Regions from separate parts of the Legionella cincinnatiensis genome, predicted to be linked through region 2. Evidence: riboswitches for the same ligand, from Rfam matches in the RefSeq annotation. Region 2 holds a riboswitch; the other holds the start of a gene.

Region 1 (16,140 bases), 630 kb from region 2:
ATGGCTGTTGGGGCAATTCTTACCTATGCCTTTATTTCGATCCTCGGAAAATTGACTCATAATAGCACCCATGAAACCACTACTGAAAATTTATTATTATTGCTTCTTCCTTTTACTGTCTATCTTGCTGCTGAAAAGCTAGGATTTTCAGGAATATTAGCTGCTGTTTCTGCGGGATTTACTATTGATAGAGCTGGCTTTTTGGACAGAACTTTAGCCACAATGCGTATCGAAGGTCATTTTGTCTGGGGTGTTTTAGACATCACTTTAAATGGGATTATTTTTATCCTTTTAGGATTGTATTTACCTAAATCAATCACATTACTTGCGGACACAGGCTATAGTCTATCAGAGTGCATTACCATTGCAGCGATTATAACCGTGACCTTGATATTGTTGCGTACATTGTGGATTTATTTAACCTTGCCTTTTGAAGCTTTAATTTCCAAGCGTAATCAAACCTCTTGGCATTTTCCGAGCTTAAAAATAATCAGTACAATTTCTTTGGGTGGGGTGCGAGGCGCTATTGCTTTGGCTGCAATTTTATCATTACCTCATTACCTACATGATGGGAGTCCTTTTCCAGCACGACACTTACTCATTATTCTTGTTATAGGCGTGGTTCTTTGTTCCTTATTAATAAGTAGTATTATTTTGCCTTTAATTACTCCCAGTTTGAAAAAATTCATCCATAAACCAAGTCAAGATGAAGAAAAGGAAGCAGTTATTGCCTTAACACTTGCTGCCATGGAAGCGATTAAAACCAAAATGAAAGTTTTATGCGATGAAGTAAATGAAAAAGAGAAGGAACTTTGCCACCAGGTAGCACATAAGCTCATGGATACTTTTAACCAATTTATCATATCGAATCATGGGACAGAAAGTGAAAAGTTGGAAAGTATTTCTGCTTTAACCTTTGAGCGGCAATTACGGTTTGCAGCTTTAGAAGGTGCACATCAAGAATTACGCACGCTAAGAAAACAAAGAAAAATTAATAATACGACGATGATGAAAATTATTGCCAGATTAGATTTACGACACATTGCTTTGCTCAATGAGCATCAGACAATGATTGAAAAGTAAAAATTGAGAAAAAGCGTGAAGGGCGTAGGCTTATTAGCAAATTGAGTATCTATTTTGAGTTGGTTAATTACTGCGATGCTCCCAAAACGCCCGCATCAGTGATTGTTTGTTCATAAATTAGAACTAATGCTGTGCCTTGATGGGTCTCTAATATAACTTCTGGTAATCGAGTGCGATTAAAACATGAGGTTTTACCTGGAAATGAAAGGTGAGAGCCGTGAAGCTCCCATTGCAAACCCTGTGAAGAAAGGATTGCTGTTGGCATTCCTAGTAACGAAATTTTTGTTTGAACGGGTAATAAAAAATTTTGTTGGGATTTTTCTCTGAGCACAAAGCCTCTGACTGGTGGTGAATATAAAAGGCAATCTGTGGTTATAAAGATATTAATATTATTGAGTATATGATCCAAAAAACCACCGTTTACTCCTACAATGATTGCGGGTAGTAAGTTATTATCGCTTAAGTAATGCATGGCTTTTTGATAATCACTACTTGCTTGATCGGGCAAATGCAGGAAAGGATAGCTTTCTAAAATAGGGGTGGAGATAGAATCTAAATCTCCAATAATTAATTGAGGATGAACACCTAATTCAAACAAACGGTTTGCTGCTCCGTCAGCTGCAATGATGGGTAAATTCATCGTGATAAAAAAATCAGGATTAGGTAAATCACCATTGAGGCATAAAATTGATCGATACCCTTTTAAATTAATTACATCGAGCATCATAATGTCGTTTTAGTAGAATAAGCAGCAAACTAATAATTAAGCCAACTACATTAGAACTGATTACAAAAAAAGAATTCGTACTGCTTCCATAAATAATCCATGCTAAAGAACAGACTAGGTAATTAATCAACATCATCATAGAAAGATCTTGAGTGGATCGAGTTTTTAAAGATTTAACGATTTGCGGTAATAAACCAATAAAAGAAGTAATAAAAGCAACAACACCTGAAAGCATAACAATAGACACATTTTCCTCCGCTCAGACTAACGAGATCAGGTTCAAAGGGTTGGTGGATCCTCTCAGCCAAAATAGTGAAACAGGCACCCCTAATGTATAGTTATTATTTTACCATGAAAGGGTTTAACCGCAAAATGGGAAATGATGGGGTTAATTCGATAAAACATTACTGTTTCGCACATTCATCATTCGTGTTTGCTGGACATAATGCCGCATCAAATACTTCACTGACATCTTTTGCAAAGATAAATTTCATTTCTTTACGGACTTTGTCAGGTAAATCCTCTAAGTCTTTATCATTACGCTTAGGGAGAATTACTGTTTTTAAACCAGCCCGATGAGCCGCAAGAACTTTTTCTTTAATGCCACCCACGGGGAGCACTCGACCTCTTAACGTGATTTCTCCTGTCATGCCAACGTCGCTTTTGATTAAACGATTGGTCATCAACGAAGCAAGTGCTGTTGCTATCGTAACACCTGCACTGGGGCCATCTTTAGGAATTGCTCCTTCTGGAATATGAAGATGAATATCGCTTTTTTCAAAAATTTTATCTTTTATTCCCAGTTGATGTGCTTTGGCGCGGACATAAGAAAGTGCTGCTTGAGCAGATTCTTTCATTACTGTGCCTAATTGCCCTGTCACTGTAAAACCTTTGGACCCTGGCATTTTTGTTGCTTCAATAAATAAAATATCGCCGCCACCTACCGTTACCGCAAGGCCGATTGCAACTCCAGGAATGGTGGTTCGTTCCGCAATTTCAGAATAATATTTGGGTTTGCCAAGTAATTCTACAACCTTATCCTTTGTGATTGGGACTGACTTAGCTTTCTTCTCTGCAATAAGTGTTGCCACTTTACGACAAATTGCGCCAATCTCTCGTTCTAAATTGCGGACACCGGCTTCCCGTGTATAATCATGAGTCATTAACAGGATCGCATCATGCTCAAATTGAATTTCTTCCGGCATTAAGCCATTTTCCTTAATCTGGCGAGGGATGAGATAGTTTGTTGCGATATGTAATTTTTCATCATCTGTATAACCAGGAAGAGTAATAATTTCCATACGATCACGTAACGCCGGTTGAATGGGATCAAGTTGATTCGCTGTACCGATGAAAATGACTTGTGACAGATCAAAATTCACATCCAGATAATGATCAGAAAAAGTTTTATTTTGTGCAGGATCAAGGGCCTCAAGTAAAGCGGATGAAGGGTCGCCGCGAAAATCGGCTCCTACTTTATCTACCTCATCCAGCATCATTACAGGATTACGTGATTCCACACGCTTAATGGACTGAATAATTCTCCCAGGTAAGGCGCCAATATAAGTACGTCGATGTCCGCGAATTTCTCCTTCGTCATGTATTCCACCTAATGAAATTCTGATAAATTTTCGGCCAAGTGCTCGTGCAATAGATTGTCCAAGAGAAGTTTTACCTACTCCAGGTGGCCCCACAAAGCAAAGAATAGAGCCTGTATATGATTGTTCCTTATCGTTACGCTCAAGGCGAAGTTTGTGTACTGCCAGATACTCAAGTATTCTCTCTTTCACTTCTTTTAAATCATAATGATCTTCATCAAGGATTTTTCTGGCACTATTGATATCAAGATTATCTTCCGTTGTTTTATTCCAAGGTAATTCAACTAACCAATCTAAATAGGTTTTAATTACTTGATATTCGGCAGCAGAAGTAGGCATTTTTTTCATGCGATTGAGTTCATGTATTGCTTCTTTTTCAGCCTCTTCCGACATCTTTGTTTGGACAATTTTATTTTCATATTCCCTGAGTTCAAGAACCTGTTCGTCCTCTTCACCAAGTTCTTTTTTAATTTGTTTTAGTTGCTCCCGAAGTATGAAATAGCGTTCTGTTTTATCGAGTTCATTTTGTGCTTGAGATTGGATTTTTTTTCCTAATTCAATAATTTCCACTTCTCTGGTTAAAAACATATTGAGTCTTACAAGCTTGTCCTCGACTTGATTCAACTCCAATAGCTCCTGTGCATCTTTTAATTCCAATCTAAAATTCGCTGCAATAAGATACACAAGTTGGCGCGGATCATTTGTATTCAGCGCGAGGGTTAACAAATCTTCCGATAAATGCGGTGTTAATGAAATTAAATGACGTAATAATTCAATGGTATTTCGCATTAAGGCTTCAATTTGGTTGTTTTTAGTATATTGTTCAGGTGCAAGTTCAATACGAGCTTTGAAATAAGGTTCAACGGAAGTAAATTCTTGAATATAAATTTTCTCTATTCCTCGTACGATTAATTGTACGGAGTTGTCTGATAAGTGAATAAGTCGATGTATTACTGAAGCAGTGCCAATCGTATAAATATCGGTAGGATTTGGTTCTTCAACGGTATTATTTTTAATAGCCATTATTCCTATGAAACGAGAGGAACTAATTGTTACGTCATGGGCTAGTTTAATGGAGCGTGACTGGCCTACATTCAGTGGCATAACAGTCATAGGATAGATAACTGCTCCACGTAATGTTAAAATAGGTAATTCGGAGGGGATGCTAAGTTCTTTCACTTGCCGTTCTGTTTTTTCCTTGTTTGTTTGAATCTCCATAGAGACTCCTTATTTATTCCCTTCTATTATTGGATTTTAGGATAAATATTAGTCAAATTTTAGTGAATCTCGTTTTATTATTTATTTTTTATTTTAAATGAAATAAAAGTAGATGTTCTGATCCACAAATGAAATATTAAAATCATCAAGTTTTACCCCAGCGATTTCGGTTTTTACAATTACAGCCTCATCCGTTTCATAGACATCTGTTGGTGGGTACCATAGGTTAGAGCAAGAATAAGGTTGGGAAAAGTGCATGATATCGAGGACTCGAGATATTTGTTGTCTGAACTCTTCAAATTCTTGATCTGACTCTTCAGGGGAGGTGCGATGCGCCATAAAGTTGCTCCTGAAAAAATATTAAGTAGGATAAAGTCTCATTTGAATATACCTTCTTGACAGTATAGTATTTCATTGAAATCTTTCCTACAAAAGAGAAGGAGCTGTTACTATTTGCCCCTCCTTAGGTTGAACGGTTCTAAATAGCGACCAGACTCACTTTTTTAAATTTTGTGGGAGCTTTCAGGTTTTATGCGTGACTCTAGGAGATGTTTCGCTCAAGTCTAATTATATAAATTTAGCACTTATACTGGATGAGCTTGATTAACAAAGACAAACACAGTAAAAAATACTTATTCTACTTCCTATATTGACAGGGGAGATCATGTTTTATGAAATTTGATACTGTTGTACTTGGTGGCGGAATTATTGGCGTATCGGTTGCAATTCATTTGCAAATGCGAGGGCGAGAGGTAGCCTTGGTGGATGTAACTTCACCAGGAAGTGAAACGTCATTTGGTAATGCGGGGTTAATTCAACGTGAAGGAGTATACCCCTATGCATTTCCAAGAGACATCACTTCTCTCATGAAATACGCTTTGAATTGCTCACCTGAAGTGAGGTATCACCTCGCATCGATATTAAAACTTACCCCTTTTTTGTGGAAATATTGGTTTCATTCGCATTCATCGCGCCATGCAGAAATAGCTCGTTCCTATGCAACGTTGATCCAACACAGCGTTACAGAACATCATTTACTTGCTGAAGCAGCTGGAGTCAGGCACTTATTGCGTGCAGGAGGATGGCTTAAGGTGTTTAGGACAACAAAAAGGCAAGAGGCAGAAATACAGTTTGCTGAAAAATGCCAGGCTGAGCATGGTATCCGCTTTAAAGTTTTGGATACTGCTTTGTTACACCATACTGAACCTGATCTTGATCCATCTTTGTTGGGGGCCCTTCATTATACGGAATCCGAAGCCATTAGTGATCCAGGTGCATTGGTTGCTGCGTATACACGTTATTTTGAGCACCTCGGTGGTCGTTTTTTCTTCGGAGATGCACTCACCTTATCGGAGCCATGGACAATTAAGACAGAGCAGGGGCAAATTAATAGCGATTCTGTGGTAATTGCTTTAGGTCCCTGGTCAGATGTTCTATGCTCTCGCTTTGGCTATCATTTTCCACTAGCGGTTAAGCGAGGCTATCACATGCATTATGGCGTGAAAGAGAATGCCAAACTTATTCATCCAATACTTGATTTTGAGAGAGGTTATTTAATCGCTCCTATGGTGCGTGGAGTGCGCTTAACTACGGGAATTGAATTCGCAAGACGAGATTCGCAAAAAACTCCAGTACAACTCAATCAAGTAGAGCCTATTGCACGCACACTTTTTCCCATCACCGAACGACTTGATAAATTTCCTTGGATGGGATGTAGGCCTTGTACGCCAGACATGCTTCCAATTATTGGCCAAGCGCCACGCCATCGGGGTCTTTGGTTTGCATTCGGACATGGACATCACGGTTTAACTTTGGGACCTGTTACTGGACGTTTGCTTGCTGAGATGATGACTGGAGAGCAGTTAATAGTAGATCCACTACCCTTTAGTGCTAGCCGATTTAGTTGATTTATCTACAAAGAGTGAGCATATTTTATTGACAATTAATCGCCGTATTTATAAAAAGCTACACGAGTTGTTATGCCAATCTTCTATTTGTTCTTTAAAAAAAATTCTCTCTCAGATGAGAGAGAATTTTTGAAATTAATTTCAGTATAATATAAAAGCCATTTCTAGCCACTAGTATAAACGGTACCAGTAGGACCAGCAGTTTCACCGCCGCTTGAGCCGAACATGGTTGTTCCGGTGATTCCTAAAATAGAAGGTAGGAACAATAAAGCCGCAGAGATAAAAACTAAGGCAATTGGTGTTCCAATGGGAATTTGGGTTGGGTTATCTTTGTGCTGTTTAAATTTCATAATCGCACCAATAGAAAACGCTAAACCGGCTAAATAAGACCCTGCAGTTATTAGTTTAGTCAGGTTGGTAAATGATGAGGTAATTTGTGATGCCATGGCACCTACACTCATATCACCTGCAGCTGCATTTTGACTGACTAAAGCCAATACCCCCAAACAAACAATACTAGATAACCAATGTTTATAACTTGATTTACTAATGACTTTATTTTTCACTGTTGTCTCCTCAATTTAATTTACCACCATATTCTTCAATCCATTGATATGTTGTGTCATTAATGAGTGTCTCGATGTAACTCGAACCATGACCAACATCCCCTCCCAAAACTGTTAAGAAATTGACTGTTCAATTGTATGGATTTCTTGAATACCTCATATTTGGATTTTTGTTCTATAAGATTCTTTGTTACTTAAGTCACTAGAATGATTCGGTTCATTAGCGTTTTTTACAGACATATGATTCGCTCTTGTACTTGTTCATAATTAAATCATAGCACCTAATTATAAAATTGTTAGAATATTTTAATTCCAATTTTGCATAGGGTATTCGTTTAAATCATAATCCTTTAAGTTACATATTTATTAAAAAGGGGTAGAGGTGATAAACTCCTTTAGGAAAAACTTAATAATTGAATCTATAATTCACAATAAACGGTAATAAGAATATGGATATAGTTGAAATAAAATCATTTCTTGCAGTCATTGAATTTCGGTCTTTTACGCTTGCTGCTAAGAGAGTCCATATTACTCAATCAGCAATGAGCAAACGTATTCAAAAAATGGAAAATGAATTGGGGGTGCGTTTATTTATTGTCGAGGGTTCAAAAATCACATTGACTGAAGCTGCAAGCCATTTTGTTCCCTATGCAAGACAAATGTTAGCGGCATATAACAGCGCATTAAAATCGTTTAAAGACGATGCTCAAATGTTGCAACATCATATAGTTGTTGGGGCTACTGTATTTGTTTCTCATTATATCTTACCAAGTTTCCTCAGTTATCTGAAAACGGAAGAATCTTCACTCATAATTCACATAAGAACAATGGCCGAACACGATATCGAAGATTATTTGAACCGAGGAACAGTAGATCTTGTCATTAGCCCAGAACGTGATCTTCCTTCAAAAATTATTGCAACTCAATTATGGCAAGAAAAATATTATTATGTGGCCAATAAAAGCCATGAATTATCTCAAATCAATAGGGTATTATCGCTTTCAGATTTTGTAAACTATCCTGCTATTTTTACTCAAAAAAGTGGTGTAATCCGAGATAAGGTAGAAAGAGCTTTTGATGAAAGTCAATTAAACTTAAATGTGAGTTTGGAGATTAGTACGCTTGATGCGATTAAAAGTCTCGTAGAATTTAATTTAGGTTGGAGTGTCTTACCGAGTAAATTGATTTCTGATCAATTAAACGTTCTAAATGTTGATACTACAGATATAATCCTTAATTTTAATGTCTTTTACCTTAAAAAAAGAATGGAGGAGCGAGCAATCACTAACTTTTTACATATTTTTAATAAATGGCAAAATCAAAATTCTACAGATGAAAAAGCTTCTTGATGTACAACTTATGAATTATAAGAGCTGAAATAATTTATCAATTAGGGCGTATGAGTAGTGATTCATTATGTAACACTCCTAAGGTAGTTACCCCTTGTTCTCTTAGCCAAAGATTTACCTCTTCGGGATTTGAATAAATGGTTAAGTCAGTACGTATGGCTGATTGACGTATGTTCTTTATTATTTCTGGGGGGAGGAAATAATGAGAATAGTTTTTCTTTAGATAACATCTCAGGCGTTTTCCTTTGCAGGATCGCCAAAATCCTCCACCGATGGAGGCGGAAATACATGCTTTCTCAATATCTCCAAAACGTGAAAAACTAATCAACTTATGTATTGAATGTTTACGTACATAATGAGAAACACTGGGACCAAAAAAACGAGTTTTATTATAACGTTCTTCAGCTAATGATTTGGGTTTAATAAACCAACCCCGTGAATGATGGTTGGTTTTTGTTTCTAGAATACCTCCAAAAAAGAACCAGGTTCCTTCATAACCCGAATTTTTGCCGGTAGATCGATACCAGGGATAATTATTAATCACAGTAATGCGACGATAAGAGTTTCTATGAGGAGAGTTAAATACAATCATTGGATTATAAGAGAGGGTATTTTTATCGGATTTTGTAAAAGTCATAGCACATAAAAAATCTTAAATAATATGGGATCACAATAAATCGATTGTAGGCGGGTTGCAATGGGATATGATTTATTTGCAGAGCCTATTTAATGCGTATGATTAATTCTTATAATTTAATGGGACAAATATGGTATTATTTTCTTTTCAACAAACGCTTCTATCCATATATGAAAATAAAAAGTTTCTTATGCTTCTTATTTGTGAGTATGCGGGTGATTGCTGCTCCTAATTTTGTTCCTGCTGAACCATTACCTGCTTCTCATTATGACATTAATGGTTCTGCATTGTGTGCGACAGCCAAAGAAACTCTGGCTTATTTAAATAAAGGCAGCAATTATGATCCTCATGTCATTCATGCAGGAAAAGTGTTGCAAATACCACTGGCACAAGTTAAGGCAACTTTAATATTTATTTGCCAACATCAAAATGAACTGAATGATCCTGCTTTCATTAAAAAACATTTTGATTTTGTACGTTGGTATCCGGATATGGAGCAGGCTAAGTTACTTAAGTCGAGTAAATCGTTGGTTGCTCATTTACCCAAAGATGAGATTTTAATGACTAAATATTACGTTCATCGAGCACAAGTCTCCAGCAAACCAACGCCAGCTCATCCATTCGCACTTTATGCCTTACCACACGATGAAGAGTCTTTGACCCTGGAAGAAGCAGATGCAAAACCCGGCTTGATTCGCTTTCAATATGGAAAACAAGCAATATTAAAAGGAGCCCTCACTCCTAAAAAAGCCACGGCTTTAGCTTATTTGAGTCGAGATGACCTAGAAGCAGCTTTAATGCAAGGCACTGTGGTTGCAGACTTTGGCGATACTTCGCATCAGGTAAAAATCTTTAATGTCCATCGTTGCAATAATATTCCCTATAACAAAGCACAAAACCCATATCAACAAGAACGCTATTGGTATTTCAAATCTGTGAACGGCATTAAAGGTTATGGAAAGGATGCGGATCATAAAATTACGGTAACCCCAGAAGTTACTTTTGCGGCTGATCTGGAACAATTTGGTTTGGGTAAGCTGCTTATGGTGCAATACCCTAATCAGCAGGGAAAAATAGTGACACGCGCAGGCATTTTCGCCGATACTGGAGGTGCATTTGCAAATAATCTTTATCAAGTGGATTTTTTGGCAGGAACTTATACGGGCAAAGATGCTTTTTATCGTGCAACACGTCATTTACCTAATTATGTGACTGCCTATTTTATGGTATTAAAAAAATAAAATGAAATTACTTTTATTCTGTTTATTCTTTATAAGCGCTCAGGTGCATGCATTTTCGTGCTATACGCCCCAGAAAATTCATCAAGCACCGATTCAATTTAATGAGGAACGGATTGCCTTAACTCGCCAATATCAATTAATCCATTATGGGATTGACTCAAAGTCAATCGAAATTGAACCGAAAATGATTGTCTTGCATTGGACGTGTATCTCTACTTTTAAGGCAACTTTTCGTGTTTTTAATTCACCCACTTTTCCCAAAAATTCACCTCGCATTAAAGAATTGCCAGGGAATCTAAATGTGTCGAGTCATTTTTTAGTTGATCGGGATGGAAGTATTTATCAACTTATGCCCGAAAAATGGATGGCAAGGCATGTTATAGGCTTAAACCATTATGCAATTGGCATTGAAAACGTTGGTGGAATAAATGGCAAGGATGATTTAACTGAAGCTCAGGCCAGAGCAAATGCATTTTTAGTGTGTTATTTAAAAAGAAAATATCCGCAGATTAAATATGTTATTGGGCATAATGATTATTTAAACTTTAAAAATACTTCTTTGTGGCTTGAGCGAGATCCAAATTACCAAACTGATAAAGAAGATCCTGGTCCGTTTTTTGTGCAAAAAGTAATGAAATTGATCGATGACAATAAAAAAGGAAATAACAACGGTAATTAAATTGGGACTAGTGATAGATCCGAAAATCTTAATGAACATGGAGTGAATAATATGTCTGATCAGTTATTGGATGTACTTATAGTGGGTGCGGGGCCAGTTGGTTTATTTTGTGCTAATGAGTTAACTCGCCAAGGATTAAGTTGTCGAATAATTGATAAAAAGGCACAGCTTAGTGATAAATCCAAGGCATTGGCTCTTCATATTCGAACGCTGGATCTTCTTAGTGATTGTGGTTTTCTTAATGACATTCTCGATAAAGGGCTCAAGGTTGAGGGCGTTTTGTTTAAATCTAAAGGGAAAGAATTAATTCATGCAACTTTTGCTAGTCTTGAAGCCGATCGCCATTTTCTTATCGATCTTCCCCAAGATAAAACAGAGCGTGTTTTTTATAAAGGATTAATTGATAAAGGACTTAATGTTGAGTGGCAGACTGAACTTACTGCAATAGAGGAAGCATCAAACTATGTAGTATCCACTCTAAAACGTGCAAACGGACAAAGCGAAACCATTCAATCAAGTTGGGTCATTGCTTGTGATGGGTCACACAGTACGTTAAGAAAGCTTGTTCATGCTGAATTCATTGGTGCTTCTATTAAACAAACCTGGTGGCTTGCTGATTTAATGATTGATTGGGAATTACCCGAAAATAAATTGATTCTTTATGTAAGTGATAAAGGCCCCCTTGCGTGTTTCCCCATGGGAGAAAAACGCTATCGCGTGGTCATGACTGCGCCAGAGAGGATAATGCATAAAGAGCCCTCAATGGAGGATATAGAGCGAGCCTTTAAATTACGATGCTCTGATAAAGCAACCTTATCGGATCCACTTTGGATTAGCCCCTTTGGAATTGATCACAAACAAATCCAAAAATATCGTTATGGGCGAATATTTTTTGCGGGTGATGCTGCGCATGTTCATAGTCCTATGGGGGGACAAGGACTAAATACAGGGTTGCAAGATATTTACAACCTATCTTGGAAATTGGCTCTAGTACACAAAGGATTGGCTAAAGATTATTTGCTGGAGAGTTATCATAGTGAACGCCATCCTATTGCTGCTACTGTATTAAAAAAGACAGGATTAATGACTTATATGATCATGATAAAAAATCCGGTACTTATTTATTTACGTAATTTTATCATGCATATGGCTATTTCTTTTGATTTTATTAAAAATGCAGTACTTTATGATCTTGCTGAATTATCAGTAAGTTACTCCACCAGTCCCATAGTAAAAATTTTAGGCAGAAAAACAAATTTCAAAATAGGTGAGTTTCTTAACGATTTTCCTTTAATTGACGCTAAAACTGAAGAAAAGAAAAAATTGCATCAAATTACTCAGGGAACAATGCATCACCTATTGTTGTTTACTGGAACTACTGGAAATCAACTTACTCTTCTGATTGAAATAGCCAAAGTAATCGAACAACGATTTAATGGGTTGCTCAAAGCACATATTGTTTTGTCACAATCTGAACCACTATTTTCTTCTGATAATATATCAGTGTTTATTGATGAAAATCAAAAAATGCACCAACATTTTTCAATCAATCAAAGCATTGTCGTATTGATCCGCCCAGATAAATATGTGGGGTTAACCCAAGAGCCTGTAGATAAGGATGAATTATTGAATTATATGGAAAATAGTTATTTAAAATAATAATGAATAATGGATTAATACTTTATGAAGATAAAATTATTAAGGCAATTTGTAGGTGCTTCTAAGATAAAAAGCAGCTTACAGTGGATTTTCTTAGGTTTAGTCTATTCACTAAATTGTTTTGCAGCTCATAATAGTGATATTGAGCTTTCCAAAAAGATTAAGGCTATTGAAAAAAATTCACATACGGTAATGGGGATTACCGCTATTCATATCGAGAAAAATAAAATAATTTCTCACAACAGCAATCAACGTTTTTTTATGGCGAGCACGGTTAAGTTACCCATTGCATTAGCTTTTTTGCACCGTGTTGATGAAAATAAAGACTCTTTAGATCGCGTTATTAAAATGGACACCAAAAATTCTGTACCAGGCTCGGGGACCTTGCATCATTTGTTTGAAAAGAAAAAACTGAACATGTCGTTGAAGCAAGTGCTCATTCACATGATGAGAAACAGTGATAACAGTGCCAGTGACACCATATTAAAAGTTACTAATGGACCCAAATATGTGGCAAGTCGCATGAGTGCATTGGGATTTAAAAATATTTTTGTAAACCGTTCTATCTTGGAAATGTTTTTGGATACCAATCATGTGAATCATTCCTATTTGAAAAAACCACAACCTGTATTTGCGTGGCAAAAAATATTTAATCATGTTCCTTTGGAAGAAAAAAAATTAGCTTGGCAGCGTTTCCAAAACGATACGCGTGATACGACCACGTCTGATGATATGGCCAAATTGCTTGTAAAATTGTACAAAAAACAAGCTCTTTCAGAATCAAATACTAACTTACTTATCGATATTATGGAAAAATGTCGAACAGGAAGAAGTAGGATTAAAGGATTACTGCCTGCTCATGTAAAAGTAGCACATAAAACAGGGACTTGGTCTATCTATGAACAAGATTATTTAAGGTATCCAGGCTCTAAGAATCTTTATCGCTTTGTGAGTGATGTTGGGATTATTACATTACCTAATAATAAAGGACATATCGCGCTTGCGGTTTATGTTAAATCTCAATCAGCCAGTGATTATCCACGAAGTCGGGCAATAGCATTAGCGAGCCGCGCCATTTATGAGCACTTTATGAGGTCGTAGAATGCATAATTTCATGTCAATAAGTTTGATCGAAAGTGGCTATCTATCGAATCTTCCTAATATTTGGCTTTATAGAATTTGAATACAAACTCCTGTTGACAATTGCTCCTCTAGTCTACGTGTTGCGCTTTATGCGCGATATCCAGCTTTGCAGGAATTCAAAGAGATTCATACTGATGGGATTTCATGATGCAGGAGAGCAGAATGAATTGTCAGCAAACCCTAGAAATGCGTATTCATTTCGTATACCCTGTGCCAAAAATTTCTTTAACAACAAGGAGTGTTTTAATGCAACGCTGTTGGGCTTTAATTCTTAGCGGATTTCTCTGTTTCATGAGTTTTGGTTTGTATGCGCAGTTACCCTGCAATTATCAGAACTTATCCTCTGAAGAGAAAAGAGACTTATTATGGGATGAAATTGTCAAGAGTCATGAAGAGGATCCATTACCGCAACTCTCAGGGAATAGTTTCAATGAGGTACTGGCAAAACTTAAAGGTCTGTTCAATTTAAAGCCTACTTTTGACCACGCAAACGATGAGTTGCCTGAAGGACGAGTAAAGATCATTCATGCCAATGGTTCAGTAGGAAAAATAGCTTTTGTTCCCGCAGCGGGTCACCCATTCACTGGAATTTATCAAACGGGGGGAGTTGGTGTAGCACGTCTTTCTCTAGCGACACCTCCTTCTGATGACAACTACATTCCTGGTATGGCGATTAAAATCTTAATCTCAAATCATCCTTCGCTCAATTTACACGTGATGAATTTGCTTGAGGGACAACAGGAGAATTGGAATTATTTTGCTAAAGATTTTTCGAATCAGATCCCGCATCCAACAAGTTGGACCTTATCGGCTATTGAGAAAATATTTGAATGGACTCGTGATCCTGCCAATAATCTTCCTTTATGGCATTTGGCTGCTTGGACAAGTGAGGGGAGAATAAATGGTATTCCAGTATTCCCTGAACGCATTTATTTCAGGCCTACTAGCTTAGTAAAAGATTTGATCCCTGAAAATTCACGCGAAGATTTCAGAATTTCTTTTTTACAAGTGCCTATGGGACCCATCTATGAAGTATATGGAGAATACCAAGGTACAGAATATCATGTGGGAACACTAATGCTTGAAAGCCAGTTATTTGCGTCAAATTATGGTGATAAGCATTTATTTTTTCAGCATCAACGCTAAAATAAATTTATTTGAATTAAGGAATTAATTTTTTTATTCATTTTTTATGGAACATACTGGAGAAATAGATGGAAGTATCACTAGAATTACCGATAAAACATTACTCTACCATTAAAAGAAATTTTTGGGTTGCTTTAGGTGGACTTGTTTTCGCCAGTACAGTGACTCATGCAAATACTCATTGCCCAGATTTAAATATAGAGGCCTTTTGCCGTAATGGTTCATGGCAAATAACGATTACTCCTAACGCTCCATACTGGGGATTAATGGGGGAAAGTGTTAATGGACATCATTGTACTAGCAATGAGCAAGCCAATGATGTCCGCTGGAATTATGCTTTTTCATCGGCACGAATGGGAATTGTCGGATGTAATTACAAATTATTTAGTAGCATGTTCAATCAAATAGGTCTCATACAAATCAAATCAACACAATACATTCGCTCAGGTGACAATTGGGAAAAAGAAAGTTATCCGGGTAATTGGACTTGTCATGAATCACAAGAAACATGCTTATTTCGCTAATTAACGTGAGTTCGACCTAAGGACATTGTCTATGCCTTTAGGTCGCTCAACGAAATCCTGTAAAATACGTCGCTAGCTCTAAATAAAAACAGCTCGATATAAAAAATAAAGTCATTTTTTATATCGAACTCACATTAATTAATGTTGTGAAACAGATGTGGCTTACTCTTTGGTTATGTAAGTATTCAATTTCAGGATAAACGCGTCAAAGCAAATAGTAAAACAGTTTCTTTCTAATCAGAGAGATTATGATGAGATTGAAAGCGAAATAAAATAAGTTTACGGCGCCGCCGAGGTTCTGTTTTATTTCCGCGAAGACGGATAAAACAGAGCCCGACATGCTGGGTAAAGAGTTACTTCCTTACCCGAACCAATTTAGTTTCGCTGTTGTCTTTGGTTTGTTAAGTCTAACAGCGAGGGGTCTTCAAAACTCGTAACTGAGTCTGCTATGCCGCCATTACCATTAATAGTGGCATTCTGTTCCATCATTGAACTTCTTAAAGTTGAAGATGCTTTAGCCTTGCTAATCGCTTCTTTTAAAGTTTCATTTTCAAATCGTGCCAGTTTTTCTTGTACTGTTATGGGCAAGCTCTCTCTATCTGTAACTTTTTCTAATTCAGAGGAAAGAACTTCAAGCTCAGTTAATTTTCCTTTAACAGATAG
Region 2 (16,140 bases):
GCTAAGGGAGAGTTTACGCTCGTGACGCACGAACAGATTTCAGAACAGGATTATCCTGTCATTGTGCATCTGTATAATCTTTTGTATTTGAAAAAATACTCTCAACATAATCCTCAATTTAGCGAACGTTTAATTGCCTATTGGCATAAAAACAAGTTGCTGACTTTTTTTGGTCTCAGGGATAAAAAAGGTGTGCTCCAAGGAATTATGGGAATATTTGATAGTGAAACAGTAATCACAGCACCGCTGGTTGGATACAACACTCATCTTCCTAATCAATGTGCCCTATACCGCATGCTGATATACTTAGTTTTGGATTATACCGATAAAAAAAGCATTTGCCTGAATTTAAGCTCCGGGGCTTCGGGTTTTAAGCGTTTACGTGGAGGTCAGCCTTTTATTGAATATTCTGCAGTGTACACCAAACATTTGCCTCTTTATCGACGTATCGCATGGAGAATAATTCAAAGTTTACTCAATAACTTGTTGATCTCCATTTTGAAAAGGTATCAATTATGAATTTAAAGAACCAATGGTTGCCTGTAGCTTGGGTTAACGAGATTAAAACACGTCCAAAGCGTTTTTTATTGTGCAACATGCCTTTGGTGCTTTTCAAGTTAAAAGAAGAGGTGATCGTGCTGCAAGATCGCTGTCCCCATCGAGGAGTTCCTTTGTCAGAAGGCACCGTAACCAAGAATAGTATCCAATGTTGTTACCATGGTTGGCGTTTTAATGCACAAGGACTTTGTGTTGCAATTCCTGGTCTTAATAAGCCCATTGATACCCAGCATTATTGTGTACCTGCTTATGCCGCCCAAGTGCATCTAGGCATGATTTTTGTTTGTTTGGAGCCTGATGAACATACCCTGCCTTTGTATTCAGTACCCGCGCTTCAAGGTCAGGATTATTTATCACATTGCATCCAATTTCCATTAAAAGGTGATTTGCTTAATGTCTTGGAAAATGTTTTAGATGCGACACACACCCATTTTGTTCATGCAGGCTTATTAAGACATCATGAGAAAAGGCAGTTGGTAACAGCAACTTTAACGGTGGAAAAATTTCATGCAGAAATACGTTATGACAATGAAGACAAACAATCTGGATGGGTTAGTTCTTTTTTTGAACAAGATCGCCAATTTTCTATAGGACGATTTCATTCACCACTGATTGCTGAGTTAGAGTATCATGGTAGTCAACATCTTACCGCTGGCTTTGCTTTTTTCTTAAGCCCGGTAAATGATGGGAATGAATATCGAGTATTCTTATTAATCATTTATAGAAACCATTGGTTCAATCGATGGGTGAAAAAATTTCTTTTATTACCTTTTATCCATTTAGCATTCAAGCAAGATAAAACAATTTTGAACAAACAAAGAATGAATGGAGTATATTTTCCAAAGAGTCACTTTAAATCAACAGAACTGGATATTTTACGTCCTCATATTGAACGAATTTTATCGGGAAAAAGCATACCAACACAGAAAGTGTTAAAACTGCTTTTGTAGCATTCAATCTTAACTTGAACCTGTAAGCAAAGATACAGATCCTAATAATAGATAAGCGATGACTACTTACATTTTAATAAAACTTAAAAGTTGTTCCGTAGCTCTGCGTGGATCTTGGGCTTTTGTAATTGCAGAAATAAGAGCCACCCCCTGAACACCTGTTGTAACCACATCGGACATGCGCTCAATGTTGATACCCCCAATTGCGACCAAAGGATAATTTAAAGTACGTTGCCAGCGCTTTAAACGATCAATTCCTTGTGCCAAGAAAGGCATTTCTTTACTAGTAGTTGGATAAATGGGGCCAATCGCAATGTAAGAAGGGTTAATTGCATGTGCTTTTGCCACTTCATAATAGCAATGGGTACTTACTCCCAGTAATAATCCTCTCTTTCTAATTGCAGCGATATCAGCAGTATCTAAATCAGATTGTCCTAAATGTACTCCATCGGCTTCGAATTTTAATGCCAACTCCCAATAATCATTAATATATAAAGTAGCATTATGTTTTTTTGCCAAAGCAATACTACGTTGAATTTCTTTTTCTAAAGTCTCTGTTTGTTCTTTTATCCGCAATTGAATGGTTTTCACGCCCACATTCAATAACAACTCAACCCACGCGAAACTATCCACAACAGGATAAAGACCCAAACGATGACAAAGTTTAAAGGGTTGTGGTGCTTCATATAATGGTATTGACGCAAGATAAGGTAAATCGATTTCATCCTCAGGAAAGCCCCCGAAATCAAAACCTGTTTGTGCCCGGCGAATAGCCTGATGGGTATACATTTTTGCGATAATGATTGCATCTTCTAACGCATAACCAAGAGCCAAAGATGCAGTAACAGCCGCTGAAAGAATTGAACGACTTTCGGAGTATTTTGTATGAGGAATACGGCTTTGAGTCAACCAAAATGAAACAACTCCATTAGTCCAATAATCATGGCACCAAGCTTCAGGTAAATGTTCACCTAAGAGAAGAATACTTTGGTTGCCCAACCGTAATAATTCGTGAGCTGCTTGTTGCATGGCTTGATGAGAAGCAATCTTATAACCTAAAATGAGCTCCGCTTCATGGGTATCCAATACTAAAAGATCAGCCAAAGAGAACCAGTAAGTTAAGTCACTTTTTTTGTAATACATTTTTTGTAACCCAAAAAACGCATCTAAAACAATAGGAATCGAATAACACTGGGTCAAATAAATCTCTTCTAAAGAGATTTGAAAACCTACTTTTATCGCTGCAGGCATACTTTCAATATAAAATTGGGGTCGTTGCACTTCAACCCCAAAGTCTCGAAAAGTGTATAAGACTACTTCTATTTCTGTATCTGCCCATACCATTTGCATTATTACAACTCCCGATGCCAAAATGGTGTATCAATCAAAGGAGTACAAGATTGGGCTGCAACTCGTTCAGCCATAATCCCTGCTTCAAATGCATTACGACCGGCAATAACCGCATGGGCAAAAGCTTCTGCCATAATCACTGGATGAATTGCCAAAGCGACTGCACTGTTGAGTAAAACTGCGTCAAAACCTAACTCTAAAATATGAGTTGCATGCGAAGGTTTCCCAATTCCGGCATCAACGATAAGCGTAATATCAGGTAATCGTTGCCGTAAAGTTTCCAATGCATAGGGATTCAATAGGCCTTTCCCAGAACCAATAGGAGCAGCCCATGGCATCAAAATACGACAACCACAATCAATTAACCGCTGACACAATATCAAATCATCAGTACAATAAGGAAATACTTCAAATCCCCGTTTTACTAATTCTGCGGCAGCATGCACTAATTCAAACGGATCAGGCTGTAAACTGTAATCATCCCCAATTACCTCTAATTTAATCCACGAAGTTTGAAAGAGCTCGCGCGCCATTTCAGCAGTAGTAATCGCGGTTTGTGCGTCACGGCAACCCGCTGTGTTAGGAAGTAAATGACAAGGTAACGATTGAAGGGTTTTCCAAAATAAATCACTTCCTTGACCATATGGCATTTGGCGTTTCATAGAAACAGTGATTACATTTGTTTTAGAAGCGCGGATTGCGTGAGTCATCACTTCAAGTGATGGATAAGCAGCCGTCCCTAAAAGCAGGCGACTTGTCATTGTTTGATCCGCTAAATTCCACATGAGCTATCCCCCTTGCATGGGTGTAATCAAATCAATACGATCACCTTCTTGCAAAATCGTCCTGGCAAACATAGACTTAGGAATAAATTGATTATTTATAGCAATCGCAATATGTGCCGCACTCTTATTTTTTTGCTCAAGTATCTCTTGTAGCGTACACGAAGAGTCTAAAGATAAGGGTTGATCATTAATATATATAATCATGCATAAGCCTCCCACAGTTCTGGATAATAAACCTGTTCCTGATTACTTTTGAGTCCGCGTAGGACCTCTTCTACCAATGCTGGGGCGATTAAATAGCCATGACGATAAAGTCCATTAACCGCAATAAACTGTTTTGCATATTTAATACGGGGTTGGTGATGTGTTAAGGTCGGACGACAATGGGTTACCGTTTTAATGATTCGTGCCTCAGCAAAACCTCGATGCACATAATAAGCAGCAGTTAATAATTCAAGGCTGGTGTGTACTGAAATGGGGCTTAAATCTTCTGTTTCTAATTCACTTGCGCCAAGAAGATAATAAGAATCAGGACGTGGCGCAATATAAATGCTATATCGCGGATGTAAAAGCCTTATAGGTCGTTGCAAGTTGACTTCAGGTGCATGTAACCAAATAAGTTCTCCGCGTAGTCCACGTAAATCAGAAAAGGTTTTTTTCGCACCTAATCCGCGACAATCAAAGACAAAATCGAAAACAAAGCTTTGCCTCTCTATTTCTATTCTCCCTGGAGATATTGATGAAACAAAAACCCCTGCTCGCCATAAGACACCGATGTGGCAAAGATGTTTTTTCAATACGGATAATAAATTCTGATTATCAAGCTGCCCTTCTTGTGGGAAGTAATAGGCCGTTTGAAATTGGTGCAATTCAGGTTCAATCTGCTTTAAGGCATGATGATTCAGCAATTCATAACATGAGTGACTCAACTGATTGACAATCCGTGTACTGAATTGCTGCCATTCAGACTTGTCTTGGGGATGATGAAGAATAAGAGAGCCTTGGCGACGAAAATAAATGGGCTCGCTTAATTGACTAAGAATGGGCGTCCATAATTTTTCAACAGACTCCATTCCTAAATTAAAGATCACTTGCTCTGCCTTGTCGAGCTCTGACATAGGAGCTAAAAGTCCTGCTGCCGCATTACTGCAATTATTAAATGAGGTTTCTGATTCAAATACAGTTACCTGCCTGCCCTCATTATGTAAACGTAGGGCGAGCAGACATCCCATAATTCCAGCACCTATAACCGCTACATTTTTCATTTTGATCTTATTCACTCGCACAACAAGCAATAGGCTCTATATCAGAATGAGGCATTTTAGGTAACCATTCATTAGTATAACAAGAATAGATATTAAAGGATTCATCAATAATTCCTAAGTGTTTACCAAACCGCCCTACTTTATTCCAATCACGATCCACATTTAAAAGCGTTCGCGAGAAAAAGGGTAAACTACGGATAAAAATAGTATGATACATTGGGGTTCTTAATTGGGGTTTTGCCCGACATAAAAGCTCATAAGCTTCATCAGGATTTTCTGTAGTAAACGCAGCGCCTCGTTGGGTAGCGTTGAGAAACCCTTGAATCAAATTAGGTTGAGCTAACATACGTTCTGGTACAATAAACTGAATGGAACAAAAGCAACAGCAACCTAATCCAGCAAGTTGATCCAAACGTAAAAATACAGTTTCACCACGTAAATGCTCTAATTCAACCCGCTGAAAATTAATAAAACCAATACCGGTATCAATAAGATCGCGACAAATCGCATCAGTTACATTCATTCCAATACGTACTGTTTCGTAACTCGAAGAATTAATACCCGCTAAGTTTGCTAAATTATCAATAATAATTTTGCCAAATTCACCAATATAACCCACTCTTTTACCAACAATATCTTGAAACGAATTAATGCCACTGGATTTAAGTGCAATCAATCCCGTAGGTGGTTCATCCAGCAAGGTACCAATTGAAGTTACAGAATAACCTTTAGCACGAGCAGCCAAAGTATGGATCATCGCCTTAACGCCAAAATCCACATGACCTGTGCCCACAATCTCAGTGACATCACTAGGATCACTAGGTTCTAAAATAGCAAGCTTGATGCCTTCTTGTTGGTAGTATCCTAAAGCCTGTGCAATGAAAATTGGACTGTGGTAAGGGTTTGCATACCAATTAAGTAGCAAAGTTGTTCGTGTAGATAATGCATTCATACCTTGGCTCCTTGTGTTCAATAATGAGAATTACAGGATGGCAAGGAATATTTGCGGTAAGAAAAAACTAAACCATTTTAGTCTGAAGCAAATACATCTTTGAGCAAAACAAACTAACACTTCGTTAGTGTCAAAATGCTTTTCAGACATCAACTCAGATTTAAGGCGTTCTTACGCTGGTATGAACCAGATCAAGTTCAACGGGTATTTCTCAGCCGCTTTTACGACACCCCGCGCCATCTATTGGTAGTTATGCTATCGTGGATAAAAAAAACTGTCAAATATAATAATCAGATAAAATTGATTCCTTCCTAGTGCATATATTAAAATCTCTGATTTTATAGGGAATTACTATGATATCTTTGGCACAATTGTTAGGATTTAGGCGCTCTAATAGAGTCAAAATCTCTCATGAAAGTCCTGGTTCTATTGATTTAGAAATAATTCCTGACAACTCCGATTTCATACGCGAAGGTAGTGGATTAACAACCGTCACTGGAGCTGTAGGACAAAATACCAACTTAACTATTCGTGGAAATAGCAGTCTGAGAATAATAGGGAATGTAGGCAGTGATTGCAAAATTCTTAAAGAGGGCACTGGAACTCTGACTTTTGAAGGAACTGTAGCAACCGATTTAGAGTTAACACTCTATGGCGTAGGAGATGTAACTTTTACCCAACAACCTAGTAATGAAGTCATTAAATCCATAAAAAATCGAGGTAGTACAGCACGAATCATCTGTGCTGGCACGATTTTACCACAATCCAGAGGAGGATATAGACATCACAATTTAGGCATAGCTAGACAACCCGTGCCTGAGCTCCAGGAGCCAACACCCAGGGTTTTAAGTCGGTTGTCACAGGACAGGCCCCCTGCTCCTCCCTCTCAATCAGAAAATATAGTGGATCAATATATGCCACTCACTCAAGAATATATTGACCGCTGCCATATGAGCAAACTTGAAACCATAGCTGCTCGTATGAGTAAACTGAACTTAACCCCCGAAGAAGAACCGTTATTTGAGGGCTTTAAAGATTGCATCATGAAGGATTATTTCGATGATATTCCTGTAATGTATGACGAAAGATATTATAATTTAAGTACGCTATTAGAGTTGTATAAGAACAATAAACCAGATCCTTATACACGCAAGCCACTGAAACTAGCAAGCATTTACTCTGCACGCACCCTATTAAACAACTTCGATGACGCCGTTCTTGAGCTCAATAAAAAACGTGAAGCAACAAAACAAAATGCTTCTGATCACCTTGATGAAGAAGTACAATCGAGTGAGCTTTTGTTCAGGAAATAGCCTTAAATGATGAAAGGATGGATTTAAGTTGATTGCCTGAAATAACAGGATAGTTTATCCATCCACTTATCGCTCTGGTAACTCGCTTTAAGGGCGCTTTAGTTCGTGGTATACGTTTTCCCTCAAATAGCAACCTAAGTCTTTTAGTTTTTCATTAAATCAATGCGATCTAATATTGTTAATACTGTCTTAATTTTAATCCATTATAATGTTCCTGTTTTTAAAACAACATACAAATACTTTTTTACTTATGTAAGTATATTTATGCAAGCCTTAACATTTTAAAAAGAGAAAAACCTTATGAAATTTGGAATTAAAGATTTAATTAACGCAACCGATATTTGTGATTCTGTAACAAATACCATAGACCTTACATATACTAACATCCCTATGTATAAAGCAACAATTCAATATGCTGAGCATGTTCTTAAAGGTTTGCCACAAGATATCGAAGAAGAGCAAGTCTCCAAACTTAAAAATGCAATTAGACAATTAAAATCAGATCTATATCTGTATTTTCGATCTGAACTTAAAAACGCTCCTAGAGAAGTAAAATCCGATCTAGATAAGTTTTTTCAAAGTGAATCTCAACAACATTTAAAGAATTATGTAAAAGAGCATGCAAAAGAGATTATTAAAAATGAACAAGAAATTCAGCAAAAATCTGTTCTTAGCACTCTAGGAATTTTTACGAAATTCAACAAGAATGACATTAATACTGACATTACTGAAACTCAGAGCTTATCTAATTAAAAACAATTCGACATAGAAAATCACATTTTTGAGTAAACTTTTCTCGACATCCTGCGGCTTGGCCGCGGGATCCAGAAATTAGATCTTTGGCTCCCGTGGACAAGCCACGGGAAGTAGGCACGGGCCTTAAATAAACGTGAGTTTCGTATAAGAAAACGTGGTTTTACTTTGATCCATTCGGGATGAGTAAACTCTTCTCGACATCCCGTGGCTTGTCCGCAAGATCCAGAAATCTCGCCCTAAGATTAGATCTTTGGATCCCGTGGACAAGCCACGAAAAGTAGGCACGGGCCTTAAATGAATGTGAGTTTCCTATAAGAGAACGTGGTTTTACTTTGATCCGTTCGGGCTGAGGAAGCGCATAGCGCTGTCTCGAAGCCTTAGTACGAATTTGCAAGTTCTGGACTAAGGCTTCGAGATGGCATGAATGCCTCCTCAGCCCAAACGATTCAAGATGAAGGCTGGATCTAAATAGACTCTTTATCCGCTACCCAGGTTAATTTAGTGCCATTAGAGCATATCAGTATGTGATACTTCCAACGTGTTATTTTCGCGCAAGATATGGCAAATGCACTCTTTCCGTGCATGAGGCGCAAGCGCTTAGAAGTTAATTTCTAAAGCCTTTCAATACAACATCAATGGGTCTCACAAAATCAGTATCTGGGATTTTTTCTCTAACACGACCCAAAGCATGCTGCATTGTAATGGAATGCTTACAAAGTGCGATGATGGGTACCTCTTTAGCTTTCTGCTCACCTGTTGTAGTTATTGTATTGCTGTTTTGACAAATCACTCGCAATAATTTTTGCATTCCGGTACCACGAATATAGTCTTTATCAGGTTGTGATGCTTCCAACATATGTAAAATATGTTGGCAACGCCATGCAGCTTGATCATAAGATTGAGCCTGCTCGATTTGTTGAACGAGCAAAGCGCGTACTCCATGCTTATAATTCATGAGATGCTTTAACCATGTCACTACAGCCTGCGAGTCACTTAAAGGGTTCATTAATTGCCTCTCATTGCTCCATGTAATCTCATCTAAGAGTTGATTCACTAATACATTCATAGTTACATTTACCCATTCGTGTAGAGGGCTTTCTACACTATAATCCCTTTGTATTTTCATAGCAGTGTCATAAAATGCATCAAATACCTGCGTACTTTTGGGAGCTTGTAATACTGCTTCATATAATTGGGATAGTTCATCAATAACAGAATGCTCAGAGAGTTTTATCTGTTTTTTGATCTCATTAATAATGGACTGCGCACTTTCCATAGGTAAGAGATGATGATGCCATTCACGTTGTACAAATTGAGTTAATTTTAAATGTTCACGCGCTTTAATACTTAATGACGAATCAGAGAGTTCATGAATACGAGCCCGTTCTAAAATGCTATCTCTCACTTCTTTGGACACAATTGACTGATAACAAAGCGCACATTGTAAAAGGAATGCTTTGTGTGATTCACTCAATTCATATTGGTTGAGAATCTGTTTTTCTCTTCCAGGTTTGGAAAAGAGTTCCTGGAGCACCTCTCTCATACTATCAGGTAGTTCTGCAACAATATCACCTAATGTGAATTGATTCAGCAGAATTTTATATTGATCCATAAAACTAGAAAACAGAGTTTCTAATCCCCATTGAATATCCAGTGCGTTATTTATCCACGTTTGTATCTGATGCAATCCTTGCTCTTTTTCTTTTAGTTTTGTAAGTGCTGAGCCATTAAAGCGGTACTGAGCAATATCTTTTCTTTTAGCATCAGGATTGTTAGCGTAGTAAACAGCTAAGGCTGTTAATGCTTTATCTTGTGGATCTTTCAATTTGTGCTTGTCAATTATTGTTTTAATTTTTTCGCGCGTGCCTTTCTCAAAATTGGGTGTGGTTAAGCATTCATAAAGTGCATAAATTAAGATGCTATCAATTTGCAAGACATGCTTATTGATAATGCGCTCCAAGACTTTATTACTCCCAGTATCAATCACTGAATCGAATAATTGTTGCCATTCGGAAGCCTCTAATGGAAATGCATTTAATAAAATTTGTTTATAGCGAATTTCTTTTGTGACTCGTCCAGAAAATAATGACGGATGTATTTTTTTCACATGAGTCAGTAACCGACTAATTAACTTTTCCTTTGATGGACTATGACCATTCACTGTTGCCATAAGCTGCAATAAATGATCACGAATATCCATAATCGCTTGAACACGCAACCCAGGCTCATTGCTCGGTGCAGAAGAAATAGCCAAACTATGATCTGCTTTTTGTTGCTGTATTGCCGAGGCAAATAAACTATTATAGAGAGTTCTGGGTATTGAACTTAATGCATGACTTGCACCTAAACCCGTACCATAAACAAAACCGCCAATGCCAGAACCGATCGCCTTTAATAATTTGTAGCGCACTTGAGTACTGTATTTTTGATAACCTGCAATATAAGCTTGGGCGAAAGGTTGGGTGAGCAAACTAAAGAAAGTCTTATCGCGACGGATTAGAGGCAATAAAGCACCCCCGGTTTTGATCATTATATCTAACCAAGCTTCAAGAGTTGACGGTTTAACAATTTGATTTCCATCCAAATTACGATAACCTGAATGAAAATTAGTTGCATGCCGTCGGCTATAAAAATCTTGGCTTATTGCTGGAGATGGAGCTTGATATTTTAAAGCATCATACATTAACCCCGGTGACACTTTAGGTGAAATATTCGCTGCTGGATTCTTACTTAGATCCGCAAAATATTCTTTGACCGCTGGTAATGCCAATAGGGGTTTAACATGTAATCGAGCCTGTTGCGCTATGGCTTTTGCCGTTTCATCACTCGGAGTAGGATAGAAGAAGTCAGTTAATTGACTCAGATAACCCAAAGTATTTTCATAATGTTGCAATCCCATTACATTTTGTAACGGTTTCAGCGTGGTAAGCTCGCGAATCAAACGATCACAAGTAGCACGATTTTGAGGAACAAATGCATCGGGTGAGCTTGTCAACTCAACAAAATAATAATGCAAATCTGCATCCTCTTGAGTCAAGGGATATAAACTGTAAATGAGTTCTTTAAATAAGGAAAAAAACGCTTTATGACAAACTTCTGCTGTTCGTTGTGGATCATGTAAGATCTTATCAAGCTTTTGCCATTTACGATTTATTTCGATATTAGTATGACTGGGTAATGGCGGAGTCGCTCTATCGATAGGTGGTAAAAATCGTGCTGCAATCGCAAAATAATAAGCACTAAATGCAGGACAATAGGTCATTATACGCGAGGATTGTAACATGCGAATAACAAATGAGGCGCAAAGTTCCACTTGTTTAAAATGTTTGTCAAAGTTTTTGGGGATAACTCCGATAAATGGTACAAAGAAATCTTCAGTTTCACGTATTACCTGGCCATAAAAAGCATCCGGTATAAATTCATCTGGCCCGATGGGATTATAAACCAGGTGTCCGCGCATTCCTGTAGAAGAAGATTGTGCATACTGCAATTGCAATGGCCATAATGGATTGGCCACAGAAAGTGATTGCGAGCACTCGCCAGACCCTGTATCTCTGGGAAATGCCTCTACGACCAATGAGCCTGCTTGTCGGAACATGGGCGTTTGTTTGTAGTTGCCTTTATTCGTTTTAAAATAGGTACCTTGGGGATCTGGCTGATAAAAGGAATCAATTTGCTGCATTCCTTCGTCTGTATCATTCACTGCATAATGACGACGATACTTGGTATAAGCCAAATTTTCAAAATAAGGTGGTTCAGGGAAAAGCCCCGTGATCAGATTATCTACCAAAGCATTGTAAAGTGTATTAGGGTACTCTGAAGGTTGCAATTGAGTCATGTATTCAAAGCTTGATAGAAGTGCTTGAAGCTCGTATTTAATTCCAATCGCTGCATTCATTTGAGCTTCTGAGGGGCCTTGTCTATGGAGACTTAAATTTCTGAAATGGGCAGCCCACTCAGGATCATTAAATCGAAATGCATCAACTCCAGCTTCGTTAGAGTCACTCACAACTCCACCCCAATTGGCACCAATTCCTAAAGCCTCTCCTCGATTAAATTGAAATCGCTGTAAGAATCGCATTAAATAACGCCCGATTATGGGCAAGTGCTCTGCCTCAATTCTTATGTCTGCTTGCTCACACTGTTCTTGTAAAATACGAAGTACCATTTCTTCATTTAATGAATTTAATACGGTCTTATGATTGAGAAAAGGACTGACATAACACTCATAAGAAGAGGATTTTAAGGTGATAAACTCTACCCCCAAACGTTGTAATACAGTTTGTAGCCAGTCAAAAAATTCATCATTAAGAGGTAGATTAATGAGTTGAGATAATTGACGTCGAATGTTGGATTGCCACTGTACCCACGGCAAGAAATCAGGAATTTTCTTAGCCAATGCATCTGCATGACCGCCTGGCTTTAAAGCAAATCCATGAAGGGACAAATAAATGCTTTTATCCGCGATACGCCCAGCTTCATTAATCTGATAATCAAAAGTTGAAGTAAAAGGTTGTGTCTCTGCTTTCTTATTTATGGAAAAAGGTTGACCTATCAGATCAACCGGTTTTTTTGAAAGCGATATTGATTCCACTTGAGCTGAATTATCTATATGATCCACGGGTGATAGCAGGCAAGGGTAGTTCAGCAAAAACGTTTCTATAGGCGCTGTTGACCATGCGCTCATGGCTTTTAGCAATTGCCATAAGCTATTAATATTACACCCAATATAATGATCTTTTAAAGCAAGTAAAACATCTTGATAGGCTTTATCTAATGCAGATGCATCTAACTCTTTGGCAAGATCATCAGCATGATATGCCTCAATAAGTTGGTTAAATTGTTTAATCTTCCTGTTAATTTCTCTACTGTGAATAGGATACTCACCTAAGAAATTGGGCAAGCGATACTTGAAAGGCGCCAAGTGATTGCATGGGCTTTCTTGTAATTGGGTGATTAATGACAAAGCTTGCTCTAATGAAGTTGTAGAAGAAGGCGGAGCTTTGTATTGTTCTTGCAATTGCTCGCGAAGTCGATGAACACAGTCATCATCGCTTAACATAGCTAATAAAAAGTAAGCGCGAGTTTGTGTTTGTAGATTTAACTGCTCCCTCATTACGCGCGGCAGTTTTGCTCTTAGCGTCCTGAGTAAGGCAACACTGTCATCCTGATCATCGCCAATATCTAAAGTGTGATAGTTATACATGGGTTCACTCTGTTTTTGATCCATTCTCAGATGCACTAGTCTCGTCAGCCCGAACCCGCCGGGATAATGATTCGCTTTCTTATCTCGAATTGACGTTAATTTAAAGAATCTATCCTTATCTCTACGTCCCACGACCAGAAATCCCTCACCACTATTGAATCCCGCAGGACGTCGATTGAGACGAATGTCTCTTAAGTCAAATATCTGTGCGCCTTAGGCTGAACGGTTCTAAGTAGCCACCAAATCCTCAATGTCTTAATTTTATAACCATTTTTCAGAAACAAGTCGCATGGAACGTAGGGAATAAGAAATAAACTCTCCCTAGTCTACTTATCTTTTACATCCTTAGGGGACTTGGTTGATGAGTCTCTTCTAATTGGGGCTGCACCAGACCTATATCAACTTGGAACTCCTCTCGTGTAGGGAGTTTTCTTTTAGTAGAACTATGTCGTGCGACATCACTCATTTTCATTTGTTTATAATGTTGAAATAACTCTTCAAAAACATATTCATACAATATCTGAGCTTTTCCACTTCTTTGGTCTTGCGGTAATGCATCATGTAATGCTTTCATTAAAGACAAATCATCTTTAGACTTATCTATAAATTGACGCAGTATACCTTGTGCATCATCTTCATTTGCAAATTGAGCCACAAACCTTAAATCAGATACAGGTTCATCGCTGTAAGCACCAAATTTTGAGTGGTAGCTTGATAAAGAAATACCGCCAAAATCGAGTCGCTTAATCAAACTATCAAGATCTGCCTCCTGCACATGGGGTGCCAATAATCGAATAATGATTTTATAAAATTCTTTCAAGCCTTTTTTATGATCGGACTGCTCTTCATCATCTTTCAGTACTGCAAGTCCAGAAATCTGCTGATCAATCACATCTTGCAGTCTATTTTGAGCATTTAAAGTAGACTGAGTACCACTACATTGATCAAGCGTTTTAAAAGCTTCAAGAATGTTCATTAAAATAGCACTCATTCCGGCACTAGAACCGACGCTAGGCTGGCTTAAGGTATTTATTAATACCCCATTAGGATTGGAGGAGTCATTAGTTTCCAATTGCAACGCAATATGCGAGTCTCGATGCAAACTAATAATTTCCAATATTTTAATAAGCCTTAATGTAGTATCAAGACCAATTAAACCTCCTTGAGCCAAAACTTTAAGTATGTTGGTGACTGTTCCGGCAACAAGATCAGTACTAAACCCTATGGATTGGGACGAGTCACTGCTTCCTTTACTACAATTTTCACTCTCATGGGTTTGTGCGGGATGTAAATGCGCATCAGTGGTGTGAACTTTTTTATGTGTCCAGTTTACCGAACCATTTAAGCTTGCGGGAGATGCAGAAACAGCGCCAGTTGCTAATAATGAGCCCTCTGCAAGATAAAGCGCAGCATAAGCACTGGAAGTCAGTAGGCTTTGCTGTAAGGTATGCATTTTAAGATCTCGTTGTACCGTATCCATGTTATCTTTCAAGGCATGATGTAAATCCAGTGCGATTCTCATCAAAGCAATACCCATATGCGATAAAGTTAAGCGTAGTGCTGTTACTGCATGAATAGTGCTATAGTCTTGGCCTAGATGACTATCCCACCCGATCTGATCTGTGGATTGAGCAGACTCCTCTTTGCTAGGAACCTGGCTGGCTTTTTGTGATATGGCTTGTAGACGATTTTGATCAATTAAAGTCAGTGAACGGCAAAGACTTAACATTTCATCACATAATAGAGCTATAGTGCTTGCTGCCCAATATACAGTTGCAGTGTTACTGGCAACCGATTGATGCGTTGATAATAAAGAGCCTTGCTTTTCTGATTTCCCCGACTTCACCTCTTTTTCAATTTCTGCGATAAAGTTTCGCGTCGATGCTTGAATACCATTGAGCATCTGCGTCATCCCAGGAAGCGTTTCCATCAAAGCTTCATTTTTTTGGGCTTCGTTTATTTTGGCTACTGCTTCTTTAGAAGCTTTGGTAGCCAGCGTAATAGGATTGCTAAATATGCTATGTGTCGCTACCAGAGAAGAAACAGCACCATGGGCAACAGAACTTAGTTGACTTGCCATATCTTGATTAAGGCCTGGAATAATATGTTGTTGATTCTCTTGTTCAATTCGATCAAGCACTCCTTTGATAATCACTTCAGATCGATCCAAAACCTCCGGATTAGCAAGATCAACCGAGCTATTAACTATTCTTGAAGCATGATTTGCCTCATCTTTTTGCTGCGGGCTAACGAGTTGACGTAACGCTTCAGCCAACTCACTCACATGACTTATCAATACACTCATGGAACGGCTTGAGATTACCTCACTACCTCGTTCTGCTGTCATGAGTGCTGGTGATCCACCCAGATTTTCAGCACAAAGACGCATAATATTTGAAAGAAAACTAAGATTAGAGTGTAAACTGTTAATACGATCTACACCACCAGAAGGGCCTTGAGCTGTTGCCTCAGCAAGGGCTTTTTGCACACGCCCATCGGTTGTTACAATGGCTGTTTTGTTGATGCCTCGTGACGATTCAACAAAAAAAGATAAAACAATTAAACGAAGCAGGGCTGTGGTCAATGGACTAGTAACGCTTTGATCAGACATTAAATCAGCTGCAGGTGTAGTATGAGATAAGGCGGCCTCAAGATCGCGTAACTGCTGCTTTGAGGCACGACTATCCCCATTTTGTGTTGCTTTAGATACTCCGCTGCTGGCATGGTACACATTTTTTTCATCATCTTTACTTGCTGATTCATTGCCAGAAAAATGACTTATCGCACTCCCTTCTCTAAAAATTTGGCCAATCATATCGGTTAACAATGCTGTAGCTGTGGGGAGGATTGCAGTCGTTGCCACACTGGCGCCTGCGCCTGTAGAAGCTGCAACACGAGCATGGGTTTCTGCATGAGAGTTACCGTCTATGTTAATCGCTTTAGCAACCTCATCAATAATGTGAGCCCCTTGATCACCAATAACTCCAGATACATTGTTAACGCTA

The links. A riboswitch is a leader RNA that binds a small molecule or an ion and turns the genes downstream of it on or off. The one in region 2 is predicted to bind thiamine pyrophosphate.
Region 1: linked by a shared signal. The riboswitch ahead of DYH34_RS15585 (SemiSWEET family sugar transporter) and the one ahead of DYH34_RS13010 (ABC transporter substrate-binding protein) in region 2 are both predicted to bind thiamine pyrophosphate.

The regions. Positions count from the first base shown of each region.
Region 1 covers NZ_UGNX01000001.1:3,536,638-3,552,777, reverse strand. Annotated here, with positions in the region: gene DYH34_RS15595 (Na+/H+ antiporter) at 1-1,083, shown strand, start outside; gene DYH34_RS15590 (thiamine diphosphokinase) at 1,151-1,807, opposite strand; gene DYH34_RS15585 (SemiSWEET family sugar transporter) at 1,791-2,057, opposite strand; TPP riboswitch at 2,044-2,149, opposite strand; gene lon (endopeptidase La) at 2,215-4,626, opposite strand; gene DYH34_RS15575 (Hsp20/alpha crystallin family protein) at 4,720-4,965, opposite strand; gene DYH34_RS15570 (NAD(P)/FAD-dependent oxidoreductase) at 5,298-6,533, shown strand; gene DYH34_RS15565 (hypothetical protein) at 6,698-7,099, opposite strand; gene DYH34_RS15560 (LysR family transcriptional regulator) at 7,549-8,448, shown strand; gene DYH34_RS15555 (hypothetical protein) at 8,486-9,085, opposite strand; gene DYH34_RS15550 (hypothetical protein) at 9,256-10,326, shown strand; gene DYH34_RS15545 (N-acetylmuramoyl-L-alanine amidase) at 10,328-11,005, shown strand; gene DYH34_RS15540 (FAD-dependent monooxygenase) at 11,057-12,664, shown strand; gene bla (class A beta-lactamase) at 12,689-13,765, shown strand; gene DYH34_RS15530 (hypothetical protein) at 13,970-14,953, shown strand; gene DYH34_RS15525 (hypothetical protein) at 15,022-15,477, shown strand; gene DYH34_RS15520 (hypothetical protein) at 15,853-16,140, opposite strand, start outside.
Region 2 covers NZ_UGNX01000001.1:2,907,201-2,923,340, forward strand. Annotated here, with positions in the region: gene DYH34_RS12980 (hypothetical protein) at 1-519, shown strand, start outside; gene DYH34_RS12985 (Rieske 2Fe-2S domain-containing protein) at 516-1,508, shown strand; gene thiE (thiamine phosphate synthase) at 1,575-2,858, opposite strand; gene DYH34_RS12995 (thiazole synthase) at 2,861-3,643, opposite strand; gene thiS (sulfur carrier protein ThiS) at 3,647-3,847, opposite strand; gene DYH34_RS13005 (FAD-dependent oxidoreductase) at 3,844-4,908, opposite strand; gene DYH34_RS13010 (ABC transporter substrate-binding protein) at 4,916-5,860, opposite strand; TPP riboswitch at 6,012-6,104, opposite strand; gene DYH34_RS18210 (RING finger protein) at 6,214-7,173, shown strand; gene DYH34_RS13020 (hypothetical protein) at 7,474-7,926, shown strand; gene DYH34_RS13025 (hypothetical protein) at 8,534-13,159, opposite strand; gene DYH34_RS18435 (hypothetical protein) at 13,473-16,140, opposite strand, start outside.